4 regions of the Vibrio rarus genome follow, and region 3 is predicted to be linked to each of the others. Evidence: predicted binding sites of a transcription regulator. Region 3 holds the regulator's gene; each other region holds the start of a gene.
The links. The regulator PurR, encoded in region 3, represses purine synthesis genes. The targets are predictions, from matches to a motif close to TNANGNAAACGTTTNCNTNA.

Region 1 (3,835 bases), 220 kb from region 3:
AGTGAATTTGGTTTCAGCGACCTTTTGCATGATGCCGGTCATCGTTGCCGCGGCACAAAGCCGTGAGGAACACTATCAAATGGTGATTCGGAACTGTCTTTTTGCACATGTGGGTGGCTGCGCATTAGTCATGATTTTTATCAGCTTGTTAGCTGGGCAACATATTCATAATTTAATTTATATTCTATGCCTTGGTGGCTTAATCACCCTTATTGCTGTCTGGATTAGCGGCAGTCGAGGTGGCACTCGAGGATTACACAGTGAAGCTATGTTAGGCACTATGCTGCCATTACAATTATACGTTTCTGCTACCGATCTTGGTCTGCAGAATATCTATTTTCGCGGAGAACTAATGTTTACGGTATTAGTAATATTAGTGATTTGCCAAGGGGTTATTTATGGATCATCCAATGCCAATATCAATCACCGGAATCAATAGCTTAGATACAAATCCAATGTTTTTAATGGGCTTGGTTTATAAGCAATTTCGCTGCAATGTTTCAACACAAATGAGTGCAATGAACATTACTTTAGAAATGTATGGCGCCCTACGTGTATTACATGAACAAGGGGAAATGACACAGCAGCAATTAGCTGATTATTTACTCAGAAACCGCTCTGTTACGAAACGGCTTGTTGATAATGGGATTAAATTTGGCTTAATTATCGCGAATAAAAGCGCAACAAATAAAAAAGTGAAACTACTGACGCTAACACCTGATGGTGAGCAGATGGTCAACCAATGCACACCTATCATCAATAACATTACTCAGCAATTTCAAGATAAACTTAGTAAATCTGAATCCAAGAAACTGGTAACGCTGTTATCCAAACTGATTAGCAGCGATCACTTCGTGGATTAGCCCTTAATTAAAAATAACAATAAATCACTGAGCTTAGCGTAAGGCTCAGACACTCAACGACACTTAGTCCCAGATGGCAACTCGAAGGTATACTTATAATCTATTGGTTTATTAAGATCTAATCTAGCAATGGTTTGCTCGGCTAAAAATTGGTATAAAAATTGGGTATCACAAACATTATTGTAAGTAGAACCCTCAGTAAGCAATTCTTGTCTGCGGTCATCCGCATTCCAGAAGTTGAGCTTATACGTCGTTATCGTATGTATGCCCGTTTTAGTAGAGCTACCGGTCACACCAAATTTTTTGTCTTTAGTTGTCGTACACTTAGTACCAGAGGCATTGCATTTAGTATGGGTTGTGCCTGTTTCAACCATGCCATAATCGTCAGAGGTATATTGATAGGTTTGTGATCTTTTATTTACACTAACAAAAGCTTCAACATCAACTTCCACGGCTTGTGATTTAACATCGCTCTCGGAAAACACATTCAAAAAACCACGCTTATGCAAAGCTTCAATGGTAGGTTTCACATAGTATTTAGATTGAATGTCAGACTTATCAGCCACTGCCACTACTATGTTTTCATTCATTGAATAATTAACATCAGGATCAACCATACTGTACTGGCTTGCGCTTATATAATTTGCACAACCAGATAAGATGACAGGTACTAGCCCAACCATAAGCCATTGTTTAATGTTCATAATGCCGTTTTCAAGTCAATTTTATGCGCATCATACGTCATAAATAACATGTAAATGTTGATGAAAAATCAATTTTTACAATGCACAGATTTAAAATACCCAAATGCCACTCAACATCAGTCTTTTCAAAGATGCCAGTGTCACGTCATATAGACATAACACCCTATCTATCTCTAATGGCCACCCTACCCTTAAAACTTCCACTTTATCAGCACGACTGCTAATCCCACTAAACACACTTGTTTCAGACTATTACAGACCATGGCCACCCATTGTAAATAACAAGATTACATATCAGAAATGAATGCATTACCTGTTAGCAAACAGGAAGTTAGGTTAAATCTGAAAATATACAAACTGGGTACTTTAATGTGGGTGTCCGGATAAATCCTCAAAATGAATGCATTACCTGTTAACAGACTGGAAGTTAGATTAAATCTGAAAATATACAAAACTGGGTACTTTAGTATGGGTGTCCATATAAATCGATATAAATCGTGCATATAAATCGTGATTAAAGTAGCTGAATTTGATTCGCTATAAACACAATTATTTACACTCCGTTCTACAAATGGGTCCATGAGGCATCACCAAGGCACGCGCTTACTTGACTACAAACGCCAAAAACGACAAAGGCCTGACAACTTGAAAAGCTGTCAGGCCTTATAGAATGTGGCGCGCCCTGTAGGATTCGAACCTACGACCACATCCTTAGAAGGGACGTGCTCTATCCAGCTGAGCTAAGGGCGCGCTATAGGGAAAGGATTATACGAGTTGAGAGGCGTGGGTCAACGAGTTTGTCTCACATTTTCTTCTAAGTGTTGAAAAAAAAGACAATGCTGTGATTTTTATGGATAAAACATCATAAGCAAACGTTTGCTTTGTAGCAAAAGTGTTTCTTTTCTGCGACAATGCGCGCAAATGTTGAACCGCATAAAATAGGGATCGTCATGACTGCTCAAAATATTGATGGGAAACTCATTTCTCAAACTGTTCGTTCTGAAGTTAAGGCTCGTGTTAAGGCTCGCACTGATGCGGGATTACGCGCTCCTGGCTTGGCTGTGGTGCTGGTTGGTCAAGACCCCGCTTCACAAGTCTATGTGGGCAGTAAACGCCGTGCCTGTGAGGAAGTCGGCTTTGTATCTAAGTCTTTTGACCTTCCCTCTTCCGCAACAGAACAAGAGCTATTAGCTCTGATTGATCAATTGAATGTTGATGATGAAGTGGATGGTATTTTGGTTCAACTTCCGCTACCTGCTGGTATTGATTCTACGGATATTCTTGAACGTATTATTCCGGAGAAAGATGTGGATGGCTTCCATCCTTACAATGTTGGTCGTCTGGCGCAACGCATGCCTAAGCTTCGTTCATGTACGCCTAAAGGTATCATTACACTGTTAGAACGTTACAACATCCCTACTCATGGCAAGCATGCCGTGATTGTGGGTGCATCTAATATTGTTGGTCGCCCGATGACATTAGAGTTGCTTCTTGCCGGTTGTACTACCACAACTTGTCATCGCTTTACCAAAGATCTGGAAAGCCATGTACGCCAAGCTGATGTGCTCGTGGTGGCGGTTGGTAAACCTAATTTTGTACCGGGACACTGGGTGAAAAAAGGCGCGGTTGTGATCGATGTAGGCATCAACCGTTTAGAGAGTGGCAAGCTTATTGGCGATGTGGAGTACGACGTAGCAAAACAAAATGCCAGCTTCATCACTCCAGTCCCTGGGGGCGTTGGACCTATGACGGTAGCTAGCTTAATTGAAAACACTCTGATTGCTTGTGAACGATACGGCAAGTAAGTTTCGTTTGAGCGAGGTTTTCCTCGCTCAATGTTTTACCCTACTTCAACTCATCCGCTAGCGTACTTACCGCCAACCCAAAGTAATACGAACGATTCCAGTCCATTAACACTTTATAGTTGTTATACACTAAGTACACTCTGCCGGAAGGGGAATCTGGCGCGATAAGCCAAGCATTAATTTCTTTATTTAATTTAGGCAGATCATACCCTTGCAGATCACGTACCCCTAGCTCTTGCCATTGGCTTAACGTTTTACCTTGCTCACTTTTTAAGCCAAATTGTGCGGCATCAATGGGGCGAGTTAAGGTGACTTGTCGCCCCCAAGTGTAATGATTATTCCAACCGGCCTGTTTTAAATAATTGGCCGCAGAGGCAAACACATCTTGTTCGTTATGCCAGATGTTTTTGCTGCCATCCCCATTGCCGTCCGCAGCATAGTTCAAAAAAGAGCTCGGCATAAA
Region 2 (3,835 bases), 1.1 Mb from region 3:
TTTATGATGTCTCTAGAACAATCCTAACATGTATAAAAAAAGCGAACCTTTCGGTTCGCTTCTGTATTTATCGGTATTAAAAACGCTTACGCGTAAACAGGTTTACGGTTACAAATTTCTAGTACTTTCGCTTTGGTTGCTTCAATCACAGACTCATCACCCATGTTGTCTAAGATGTCACACATCCAGCCAGCAAGGTTTTTCGCATCGTCTTCAGTGAAACCGCGACGAGTGATTGATGGTGAACCAACACGAATACCTGAAGTCACAAATGGGCTACGTGGATCGTTTGGTACTGAGTTTTTATTAACCGTGATGTTAGCAGAACCTAAAGCAGCATCCGCTTCTTTACCTGTAATGTTTTTGTCGATTAGGTCAACAAGGAACAAATGGTTCTCAGTTGAGCCTGAAACAATGTTGTAGCCACGAGACAAGAATTCGGCAACCATTGCTTTAGCATTGGCAACAACGCGAGTTTGATATTCTTTAAACTCTGGCTCTAGTGCTTCTTTAAAGGCTACCGCTTTACCTGCGATAACATGCATTAAAGGACCACCTTGGCCACCAGGGAAGACCGCTGAGTTCAGTTTCTTGTAAAGATCTTCACCTTCGTTAGAAAGAATTAGACCGCCACGAGGGCCAGCAAGAGTTTTGTGAGTTGTTGTAGTTACAACGTGCGCATGAGGAACAGGGGTTGGGTACACACCTGCGGCAATAAGACCGGCAACGTGCGCCATGTCTACAAAGAAGTACGCGCCAACTTTATCTGCGATTTCACGCATACGAGCCCAATCACACACTTGTGAGTACGCTGAGAATCCACCAATAATCATTTTTGGTTTATGTTCTACAGCCAATGCTTCCATTTCTTCGTAGTCAATTTGACCTGTTTCATCGATACCGTAAGGGATGATGTTATACAGTTTACCTGAGAAGTTAACTGGAGAGCCGTGAGTTAAGTGACCACCATGAGCAAGGCTCATGCCTAGCACTGTATCGCCCGCATTAAGCAATGCCATGTAAACAGCGTTGTTAGCTTGAGAGCCTGAATGAGGCTGAACGTTCGCGTATTCTGCACCAAACAATTTACAAGCACGTTCGATAGCCAGTGTTTCCACTTTATCAACGAACTCACAACCGCCATAGTAACGCTTGCCAGGGTAACCCTCTGCATACTTATTCGTTAACTGAGAACCCTGAGCTTCCATTACACGTGGGCTAGTGTAGTTTTCTGAAGCAATAAGCTCAATGTGCTCTTCCTGGCGCACTGTTTCTTCTTGAATAGCGGTAAATAGATCCGCATCATAATCAGCGATGTTCATGTCACGCTTTAGCATCTGTATCTCCTGACTCAGATTAAACTGTAAATAGCAAAAAACCACACAATGACCAAAAGCAAACGTTTTCGTCACGATGATAGCAGCATTTTACCGAATTAAACTTGTATAACAAATTTTTTATCCCTGTTTTCTATAGATATATTCGCTTAAATCGACTACAGAAGAAAGAGCTATCTGCCATTCTCTTAACCAAATTGCTTAAATTTACAGCGTGTAAATGAAAAATTACACGGCATTCACGAGAATATTATGCAAAGAGTTCGGTAACGGGCCCTTTTCTTATACTATTTGCCGCTGTTTTCACAAGGTTAATACAATGAACAAACACAGTTTTCTTGAAGATTGCGCAGCTATCTTTACCGGCACGCTATTAGTTGCCATTGGTCTCTATTTTTTAAAATCATCATCAATGATTGTGGGAGGCACGGCAGGGTTAGGCTTACTGTTTACTCAGTTTATCCCGTTAAGCTTCGGTACTATGTATTTTTTGGTGAATATCCCTTTTTATTTTTTGGCATGGTCTCGACTAGGTAAACGCTTTACGATCAATAGCATTATATGTGTCTCTTTGGTCTCTTTAATGGCCGACAACCTACATTATGTGTTGCAATTTGAACTTCTTAACCCCATTTTCTCGGCGATATCTGGAGGCACATTTATTGGTTTAGGGCTGCTTGTGCTATTTCGACATCGAGCCAGTTTAGGGGGGTCTAATGTATTATGTTTGGTGATTCAAGATAAGTTGGGAATTTCGGTAGGCAAGACGCAATTGCTGTTTGATACCACTATTTTGCTGTGTTCGCTGTATTTTATCTCTTTGTCTCTTATTGCTTGGTCTATCTTAGGGGCGGTCTTTATTAACCTAATATTATGGATGAACCATAAACCGACACGCTATACCGTTCACTACAAATAATCCGCTTATCAGTGCCACAACATGGAAGGCTACTGCCTCCATATTGTGGCAATAGCCGTTGTTGAAACTATTGAGACTAATTCGCCTCAAGATAAGACGGTACTTCAGCAATACTATCTAGCACAACGGTAGCCAAGTCTTCGCCTTTGTCTGTAACCGGCTTGCCAGTGCGCACTAATATTTTAGTCCCCACTCCAGCCGCTTCTGCTGCCATCAGATCTTCTGCTTTATCACCCACCATAACGGAGTTTTTCATATCTATTTTCAGAAAATCTCGAGCAGATATAAACATACCGGGTTTCGGCTTACGACAATCACACTCTTGCTTATATTCTCCAATACCGTGCTCTGGGTGGTGAGGACAATAATAAATTCCGTCAAGCTCAACGCCATGATCAGAGAAATTCCAGTCCATCCATTGGGTTAGAGACTCAAATCGTTCTTCACTAAACTTACCTCGAGCAATACCTGACTGATTGGTGACTAACACCAACATGTAGCCCATGTGTTGTAGCTTTTTGCTAGCTTCAAACACTCCTGGTATGTACTCAAAATCATGCTCGTCATGCACATAGCCATGATCCACATTAATGACACCATCACGATCCAAAAAAACAGCGGGTTTAGACACGGTAAATTACTCTGTTTAGCTTCCTTAATATGCGAACAATTATCGCACGCTTTCCTGTCTATCGCACCTAGGTTTTACTTTTAGACGTCTAGACGTAAAAATATCTATTGACTTGAGCCAGTGAAATATCTAGCATCGACGCTAGTTTACAACCCTCTCCCTAATCAAGCAGGCTTTTTGATGATAGAGATTAAGCAAGTTAACAAGATATTCTACCAAGGCTCTACCCCTATTAATGCCTTAAAAGATATCAACCTAACCATCGCCAAAGGTAATATCTTTGGTGTGATTGGTTCTTCTGGTGCAGGTAAAAGCACTCTTATTCGCTGTGTTAACATGCTCGAAGCGCCAAGCAGTGGTGAAGTGATTGTCGATGGCATAGATCTCACTAAACTGTCTAAAACTGAGCTGTCCGAAGCTCGTCGTAACATAGGCATGATTTTTCAACACTTTAACCTGCTTTCATCACGCACCGTTTTTGATAATATCGCACTTCCTTTAGAGCTTGCAGGTAAAAGCAAAGAGTACATCGCTAAAAAAGTCACCGAGCTATTAGGCTTAGTTGGCCTTACTGATAAGAGCGATACTTACCCATCTAATTTGAGTGGTGGACAAAAACAACGTGTGGCTATTGCTCGCGCCTTATCTAGCGATCCTAAAGTATTACTGTGTGATGAAGCCACCAGTGCTCTTGACCCTGCCACCACACAATCGATTCTAGGCTTGCTCAAAACCATCAACCGTAAGCTAGGCATTACTATTTTGATCATTACTCACGAAATGGATGTAGTAAAAAACATCTGTCATGAAGTGGCGATTATTGGTGACGGCAAGTTGGTAGAAAAAGGCACTGTTGGTGAGATTTTTGCGCACCCTAAAACAGAGTTGGCTCACCAATTTATTCGCTCTACATTAGATCTGTCTATCCCAGAAGATTATGAGTTACGT
Region 3 (3,835 bases):
GACAAAGACTATATGTTCATTAAACCAGTGAAAGAGATGGTGTTGGCGCACAAAAACAGCCAATTGGTGGAAATTGCAGATTGTGGCCATGTGTGCAATGTGGAAAGACCACAAGAGTTTAATCAGCGTTCAATCTCATTTATTCAGGCTTTGGCTTAATCTTCTGGTCTATTGCTGCCACATTGCCAGCAAAGAGCAAACTGACCTTCATTAATCTCATCACATTCGATACAGCGCCATTTTTGCGAAGCGATTTGCTGATGCAGTTGTTCAAACTCGGCAATAATGGTTTTAGCTTGTGTGTGCTGATGCGGCGTAAGCAACCATAGATAAGGCAAGGTAGAATCGTCCATAGGCAGTTCTCCTTGTAAACCAAACATTCCTTCGCCACGTACCTCAGTTTCAATATTATAACTCAGTAATAGCTCACGCATGATATGAGCTTGCGGTGGGTTTTGCGCAATAAATATTTTTATTTCTATCCTAGTGGTACCAATCGTACTCAATAAATGGTCATTCTAGATTGTTAACATACTCGAGAACTGCGTTAGAATTTTTGATAGTAGAATAACGACTTATCGAAATATTCCGCTTTGTTTTCGAGCATTTTTCCTACGCTATTTCTGACAACTTACTTGGTATGATTGACTACGGTGGCATTGTGCTCACCGTAAGTCATTGCCCGCATCATCTATGAATTACGGTGATGGGGATTATACGGTGGTTGAACTATTGTGTGGGCGCAGTTTTGCCATGACCCATTTCGCAATTAGCGGGAATAAACCCAATAACGCAAATGAGGCTAACACAGTAGGGGATACGATACCGGAAAGGCTGTCAATTTCGGCTAGTTGCGTACCGGCGTTGAGGTAAACCATAGTACCCGCTAACATTCCTAATTGGCTGACCACATAGAACTTGGCAACAGAAATAGGTGTTAACCCCATCAATAGATTGATTAAGAAAAAAGGAAATACTGGGATAAGACGTAAAGAAAAGAGGTAAAAGGCCCCATCTTTCTCTACCCCGTTATTGATGGTCGCAAGTTTTGACCCAAACTTCGCTTGCACCCAGTCTCGAAGCAAATAACGACTGCTTAAAAACGCCAAAGTTGCGCCAATTGTGCTGGCAAACGACACTAACAATAAGCTACTCCAAAAGCCAAATAAGGCCGCGCCAAGCAGAGTGACAACGGCCGCTCCAGGGATGGAAAAAGCGGTGATAAACACATAGCCGATAAAGTACAGTGTGGCGGATAACAAGAAGTGTTCAGCTATGTGGCTATTTAGGGCGAGTTGTTGCGCTTTAGCGTTTTCTAAAGTGAAGTGTTGGCCAAAGTTGACGGCCAAAAGTACGATGGCACAGACTAAAATTAGTCCTATTATCAATTTCTTATTCATGTGTGAGCTCTTATTGTTATGCAATAAGTATAGAGACACGTTGACGAAACTAAAACTTTCACTGTGATGGAAAAAAGTGGGCCTATAGCGCTTTTTAGTAATAAAAAAAATCGACAACCAAGAGGTTGCCGATCGTAAGAGGTTTGCTACCTTGCTGGCCTAGTCGTTATTGAGGTTTTTGACACTGGCTCTTTCAATTAGCTCTGGGTGCATTTCAAAGATGCGACGCTCATGCTCTTTATTTTTAATGCGCTCTAACAGGATCTCAAAGGCGGTTTTACCCACACGGCGTTTGGGCTGATGTATGGTGGTTAATGGTGGTGAGAAGTAAGCCGCAAGATCGATGTTATCGTAGCCAATGACCGAAATATCTTCGGGAATGTCGATATTGTGTTGTCTTAGACGACTGATCAAGCCTAACGCCATAATATCATTGAAGCAAAAAATAGAGGTGGGACGCTCTTCTTTAGACATTGCTACCAGTTTATCGGCCGCTTCTACAGCCGTATCACATTCAAAGTTACCTTCAAAAATGAGTTTTTCATTAAATGGGATATTGGCTTCAGCTAACGCTCTTTTGTAGCCAGAAATGCGCTCAATACAGGCCAGTTTCTCAGCTTGTCCAGTCAGGCAGGCAATTTTATGGTGACCATTGTTAACTAAGTATTTAGTGGCTAAATACCCCCCTTCTTCAGAGTTATCAATGATTTTATCTGCCGAGGAAGACTCCGGTCCCCAGTCCATAACCACTTTTGGGATGTTAGGGTGAGAGTCGAGCATTTGACGCAACTCTTCGGTTAAGTCAGAACACATCACTAAAATACCGTCGACGCGCTTCTCCGCTAACATACGAATATAATCACGTTGCTTTTCGTATAGCCCACCGGTATTACACAAAATAAGAGTGTAACCTTGGCGGTAACAGTAACTTTCAACGCCGTCGACCACTTCGGCAAAGAAAGGGTTAGTGGATTGAGTCACTAACATGCCAATAGTTCGTGTGCTATTGCATTTTAGACTACGAGCAACGGCACTTGGGGCGTAATTTAGGTTTTTTACGGCTTCCATCACTCGTTGCTGAGTTGCTTCGGCCACAAAGCGTGTTTTATTAATAACGTGAGAAACTGTGGTGGTAGAAACCCCTGCAAGTTTAGCGACGTCTTTGATGGTTGCCATGCGTTACCTTGTTAATAAAAGATGGATGCAATAAACATAAATTAAACTGTGCGATCCTTCACTCAGCAAACGATTGCGCGGAGGGGGAGTCTAGCCATAAATATGGCCACTGACAATGGATTTATGAATATATTTGGAATCTATGTCTCATTAGCAAGATAGTGGCAGTCAATTTTGCAAAAATTCACTAGTAATACGGATACGGCCGCATAAAAACCAAATTCATCATAGCGTTTACAGTCAGCAGAAAACTGGGGTATCCAGGTTAAGAGGTGTTGCTCAATTAAGGCTTTTTGCTCTGCCAGGGCCGCTTCCATATGCGACTCTTTTTCTAGGGCATTACAACGAATAATAAGATTGCCTAGAAAATCCAACTCAATGGCTAAATGATCAGCGGGTTCATTGAAGTGACCATCTACCTTAATGCCTTTATTTAACATTAATTGCGTCATGTCTTGTGCAGGCTTGCCGTTAAGTAGCTTGTTTTCTTCAAGATAGAGAGAGGCATAAGGTAAGGCGGCGTATTTATCTGAGGTGAGAAACAGATTACAAAAGTCGGCGGACAATTCTAATTGCGCATCTTCACGCTGTTGTAGTCGGTCAAAGGCATCCACTAAAGCCTCCACCGCCTCACTAAGTTGTGGATTCTCACCTAAACCGGCAAGAAAGCCACGCACAGCAGAAGATTGATAAGCCTGCAAATCTTGCTCTGTTAGTTCCTTAGAAAAAAGGCTGGAAAACCACCAGTAGATCTCTGCTCGTTGCTCGTTGAACTGCTTAACTTCTTGCATAAACGCACCACAATTTCATTTTAATTACTATAAAGAATAGTAGCTTAGGTCATCTTTACTATGTGAGTGAGATGAATATTAATTAAAATGTGCGCAATGAAGCAAAAGGTGAGTGCATTACTCACCATTGGCTAAATTTCTCAAACGTTGCCACCATTGCCCCATCGTTTCGTGCCAGTAACGTTCGGTTTGTTCTAGGTAACGGGCTTGCGGTGTGTATTTTTGCCAAGGCTGCACAATGTGGGATTGAGCTAAATAGTTAGTGGGAGCGGGCAGAGGCTGTAAACCTGCAGAATGAAATTCATGTAATGCACGTTCCATATGGCTGGCAGAGGTAACTAATGCCATGCTTTTTTGACCAACAAATTTCGCTGCTTGTCTGGCTTCTTGCCATGTATCCTGCGCCGTTTCGAGTAAGATGATATCGGATTTCGCCACCCCTAAAGCGAGCGCTACCGTCGCCATCAT
Region 4 (3,835 bases), 500 kb from region 3:
ACCAGCAATGCTTATTCCCATCAAAAATAAGATAAACAATACCGTATGGGAGCACACTTTATTTATGCTGTTGAGCCGTGACGTGCTTTTTATTGTGATGAAATAACCGACAATTAGCGGAATAAATATGAACAGTAATCCAGAAAACATGATGTAAAAGAGCTCGTAAGTAGGGATGCAAGTGTCGTCCCACTCGCTAATGGGTAGACAGTTAGTTTACACTAATCTGCGGGTTAAAACGACCAAGCCATTCACTGTAGAACATCGATAATTCTTGTCCTATTTGCCGGTTTTTAACTGTGATAACCGCATTAGAACAGTGGCTGGATTGATTGATAAAGAGTGATCTTGCTCTTGTTAATTCATCCTTTTTACTTCTAAATACTACTTTTTGTCATTAAGTGCACGCATATCGTCCTGTAAAAATTTATTAGACCACAGTGCTAGAAATGGTGTTACTAATAATGTTTGAGTGGGGAAATACAATATGGCGAATAATGGAATGATGCCAGTAGTAAAGGATGTGATGCGTTTTGAAGGGATAACAACGCGTTCAATGTTTGGTGGAATAGGTTACTTTCAGCATGATGTGATGTTTCTATTGGTGGATGATCTGCGCGCTTATTTGCGTGGGGGCCCAAAGCTAACCAATGAGTTACAGGACTTTGGCTGTCAACAATACCGATATAAAAAAAGAATTGGCTACGCCAAAATTAATTACTATGACATTACAGATATGCATAGGTTTGATCGAGAACGGGTACGGCTGTTATTTTTTAAATCCATAGCCATTGCCAATCGCGATAAGTTGCAATGTCGAGAGCAAGCACGCCTTCGAGATTTGCCTAATTTGCAATTGAGTATTGAAAGGATGTTAGCAAGAATTGAAGTGTCTGACAGGGAGGCATTAATGGTTATGGGATCAGGTGAAGCCTTTAGACGGTTACAGTCCGTATACGGGAATGATTTAAGCATTACATTGTTGTGGAAACTCGAAGGGGCGATCCAAGGCGTGCATTTTTCTTTATTAACTCACTCAATAAAAAACAAGCTACTGAGTAAAATTTTGCCTAAAACCAATCATAACCTTCCTTACGGGCATTAAAATGAAACAACGCCACTAATTATATTAGTGGCGTTGTTATACCAGTCTTACTAAATAACTGAACATTCTAGCGTGTTAAATCTCTTGATGATGGTGTTGCCATTTTTGATTGTAAAACAACTACTTATCAAAAATAGCGACTTGTTCTCAAGTGTTTTTTCTGCGTTATTTCTGACCACTTAATGACTGTAGTGGTATGAATTTACGCTAATTGATTATGTGCATATATACCTTGAGTCCAAGACAATCCGTCATGAAGAGAGCCTATGCCTAATCAACTAAACCATACTGGCTAGATAAAATAGCCATAATTTCGGCTTTAGGGTTCTCGCTAAGAGTAATCTTGTTGCCTGTGATTTTTTCAGCAATAGAAATGTAAGTTTTAGATAAGTCCATCATGGCTGATAACGGCAGTGCATTGTCTTTGGCCAGAGCATTACGTTCATCCATTCTATCTTTATTGAGTAGGATGTCTGGATCTGGGAAGTGGTTTAGCAGGAATTGGCGGAAACCCTCTTTAGAGTTTTCAACAATTTCACCTTGAGCATAGGCTTGTTTATCCCAGATACGAGAAGAGTCAGGGGTACCCACTTCATCCATGTAGATGAGCTTCTCTATGCCTTTACTGTCGGTCACGTAGCCAAATTCAAATTTTGTATCAACAAAGATTTGGTCAATCTGTTGTAGAGCATTGTCAATAACATTGAATCCTTCTTTTAGTAAAACTTCATAGCGGTCAACATCTTGTTGTGATTGGAAGTTGAAAGCTTGGTAGTTATCTAAAAGATCTTGGCGGGTAATATTGACATCATCCACTTCGGCAACATTAGGAATGCCTTTTAAAATGCCTTTGGTGGATGGGGTAATGAGTAGATCCTCTAATAGCCCATCTTTTTTAAGGTTTTCAGCCAGATTAATACCACAGAAACTGCGTTCGCCTTTTTCATACGCGCGCCACATTGAGCCTGTGATGTATTTACGACAAATGGCTTCAACCATAACCGGCTTGGCTTTTTGCACAATCCATACCAGTGGGTGAGGGATATCAAGGATATGACTGTCTGCTAAATGGTTATCTTTAAATAACTTAAACCAATGGTTAGAAATAGCGTTTAACGCAGCCCCTTTACCAGGGATCCCTTTTAAGTCTTGCTCACCGTGCCAAATGCAATCGAAAGCAGAAATGCGGTCACTAATTACCATGATGGCTAATGGAGCATCAGAAGCAACATCATAGTTTTTCTCTTTAATTAAGCGACGACTGTCTTCTTCAGTTAGCCAATACACAGAACGTACTTTACCGCTGTGAACGGGCTTATCTGTACGAATAGGCAAGTCATCGTTTACGTCTAAAACTTGGTCAGCAAGATTCATAATTTATACCTAATAGGGCAAATACTGATGCGAATAATACACAGATCAAATTCACTATTCCAATATAAAAGCAAACGATTGCGCTAAGACCTTTTTTATGAAGGTTATATCACCTACACATATATTACGATTTTGTTAAATTAATGAAGATACTGAGTGTTTAAGGTTGAAAAAAACACATCGCATCCATGCTCCTTACCCAGTTGTTGCAATTTCTGTTGAGCGAGACGGTCAATACGGTGACTAGCCACAACCGCACTCGCTGTACCTAAAGTAATGGCTTTGATAACTACTTCGATTTCGTTGCTTTTACTCGAAGGCTTTAGATGAATGATTTTTTCGCAATCTACGTGATAGGTTTGCAGGTCGTGCAATTGTGGCAGTGTAGTTTGAGCGGTAAATAAAATCCATTTCTTTACAGAAGACGCTTTTGCTAAGCGCTGCAAGTTACAAGGGTTATATAAGCTAACAACGGCGTCGAGAGAATGTATATTCTGAAACTGCATTACTGTATCCTTATCCATACTGTATGGATAAACAGTAATACTGTTACGGTTAAAAATCAAGCTTCTTTGTAAAATTTAGACATAAAAAAACCCAGCAAAGGCTGAGTCAGTGTGTGTCGGGTTTAGGTTTAACGTTATGGTTGAACTAATGTATCTTTTTGTGGGGTAATACTTTCTTCGTGATTATAGCGTTTGATATCAATTAAAGCGGTTTGCTTGCAGATAGAGCAGCATGAATTAATGTAGCCATCCATGTATTGCAATTTTTCCACATAAGCCAATTTTTTACACCAATCACAGTGAGCAAAAGTTGTTTGCATAGTGCGAGTTACTCCTTAGGTTAGTCTCTTATTTACTTTGCTTTGATACGAATTTACGGGCTATTGAAATCTTGCAAGAGGGTCTCAAGAAAAACCATTCTCAATGACAGCCACGCTTAATTTGAATCATAACAATTTTGAGGTGTGTCATAAGGGTAGACGCTTATTATTACAATGATGTGAAAAAATCACGCGTCAACAAATAGGGCACACCGAGCAAAGAGATAAGTTATTTGAGCAACTTTTTCGCTTGCGCCCCTTCTACTGGGCGGCTGACTGAAAGTGTTCTGCCTTTCTTAAGCCCCACTTCATAATCAGCGGTGAGGTTTTTCATGGCTTCTTGAAGTTGTTTTTTGAATGTCTCTCTATCGATATTTTCAAACTCTTTATCAATATAATTTTTGATTTTTTTATCGGATTCGTCATCTGGAGCGATAATAGGTAATTTTTCTAAAGCGCCTTCAATCCAGCCAGACAAGAAGGAGTTGACCCGCTTGGTGACTTCAGAGGTGGGTGTGCCAGAACCGGCA

Region 1: the regulator PurR is predicted to act here: its motif matches at 2,432-2,451, upstream of folD (bifunctional methylenetetrahydrofolate dehydrogenase/methenyltetrahydrofolate cyclohydrolase FolD).
Region 2: the regulator PurR is predicted to act here: its motif matches at 1,392-1,411, upstream of glyA (serine hydroxymethyltransferase).
Region 4: the regulator PurR is predicted to act here: its motif matches at 2,546-2,565, upstream of OCU56_RS05880 (phosphoribosylaminoimidazolesuccinocarboxamide synthase).

Annotation. Positions count from the first base shown of each region.
Region 1 is NZ_AP024900.1:1,961,415-1,965,249, forward strand. Features, by position in the region: gene OCU56_RS08870 (DUF2955 domain-containing protein) at 1-439, shown strand, start outside; gene OCU56_RS08875 (MarR family winged helix-turn-helix transcriptional regulator) at 411-863, shown strand; gene OCU56_RS08880 (hypothetical protein) at 917-1,567, opposite strand; tRNA gene OCU56_RS08885 (tRNA-Arg) at 2,241-2,317, opposite strand; gene folD (bifunctional methylenetetrahydrofolate dehydrogenase/methenyltetrahydrofolate cyclohydrolase FolD) at 2,518-3,372, shown strand; gene OCU56_RS08895 (lytic murein transglycosylase) at 3,413-3,835, opposite strand, start outside.
Region 2 is NZ_AP024900.1:649,199-653,033, reverse strand. Features, by position in the region: gene OCU56_RS03050 (M48 metallopeptidase family protein) at 1-27, shown strand, start outside; gene glyA (serine hydroxymethyltransferase) at 87-1,337, opposite strand; gene OCU56_RS03040 (YitT family protein) at 1,657-2,256, shown strand; gene gmhB (D-glycero-beta-D-manno-heptose 1,7-bisphosphate 7-phosphatase) at 2,333-2,887, opposite strand; gene metN (methionine ABC transporter ATP-binding protein MetN) at 3,068-3,835, shown strand, end outside.
Region 3 is NZ_AP024900.1:1,741,060-1,744,894, reverse strand. Features, by position in the region: gene OCU56_RS07990 (alpha/beta fold hydrolase) at 1-159, shown strand, start outside; gene OCU56_RS07985 (DUF2007 domain-containing protein) at 156-476, opposite strand; gene OCU56_RS07980 (TVP38/TMEM64 family protein) at 714-1,400, opposite strand; gene purR (HTH-type transcriptional repressor PurR) at 1,560-2,576, opposite strand; gene torD (molecular chaperone TorD) at 2,717-3,367, opposite strand; gene elyC (envelope biogenesis factor ElyC) at 3,485-3,835, opposite strand, start outside.
Region 4 is NZ_AP024900.1:1,236,300-1,240,134, forward strand. Features, by position in the region: gene OCU56_RS05870 (lysine exporter LysO family protein) at 1-150, opposite strand, end outside; gene OCU56_RS05875 (TfoX/Sxy family DNA transformation protein) at 488-1,105, shown strand; gene OCU56_RS05880 (phosphoribosylaminoimidazolesuccinocarboxamide synthase) at 1,376-2,479, opposite strand; gene OCU56_RS05885 (hypothetical protein) at 2,620-2,985, opposite strand; gene OCU56_RS05890 (hypothetical protein) at 3,120-3,305, opposite strand; gene OCU56_RS05895 (DUF2786 domain-containing protein) at 3,535-3,835, opposite strand, start outside.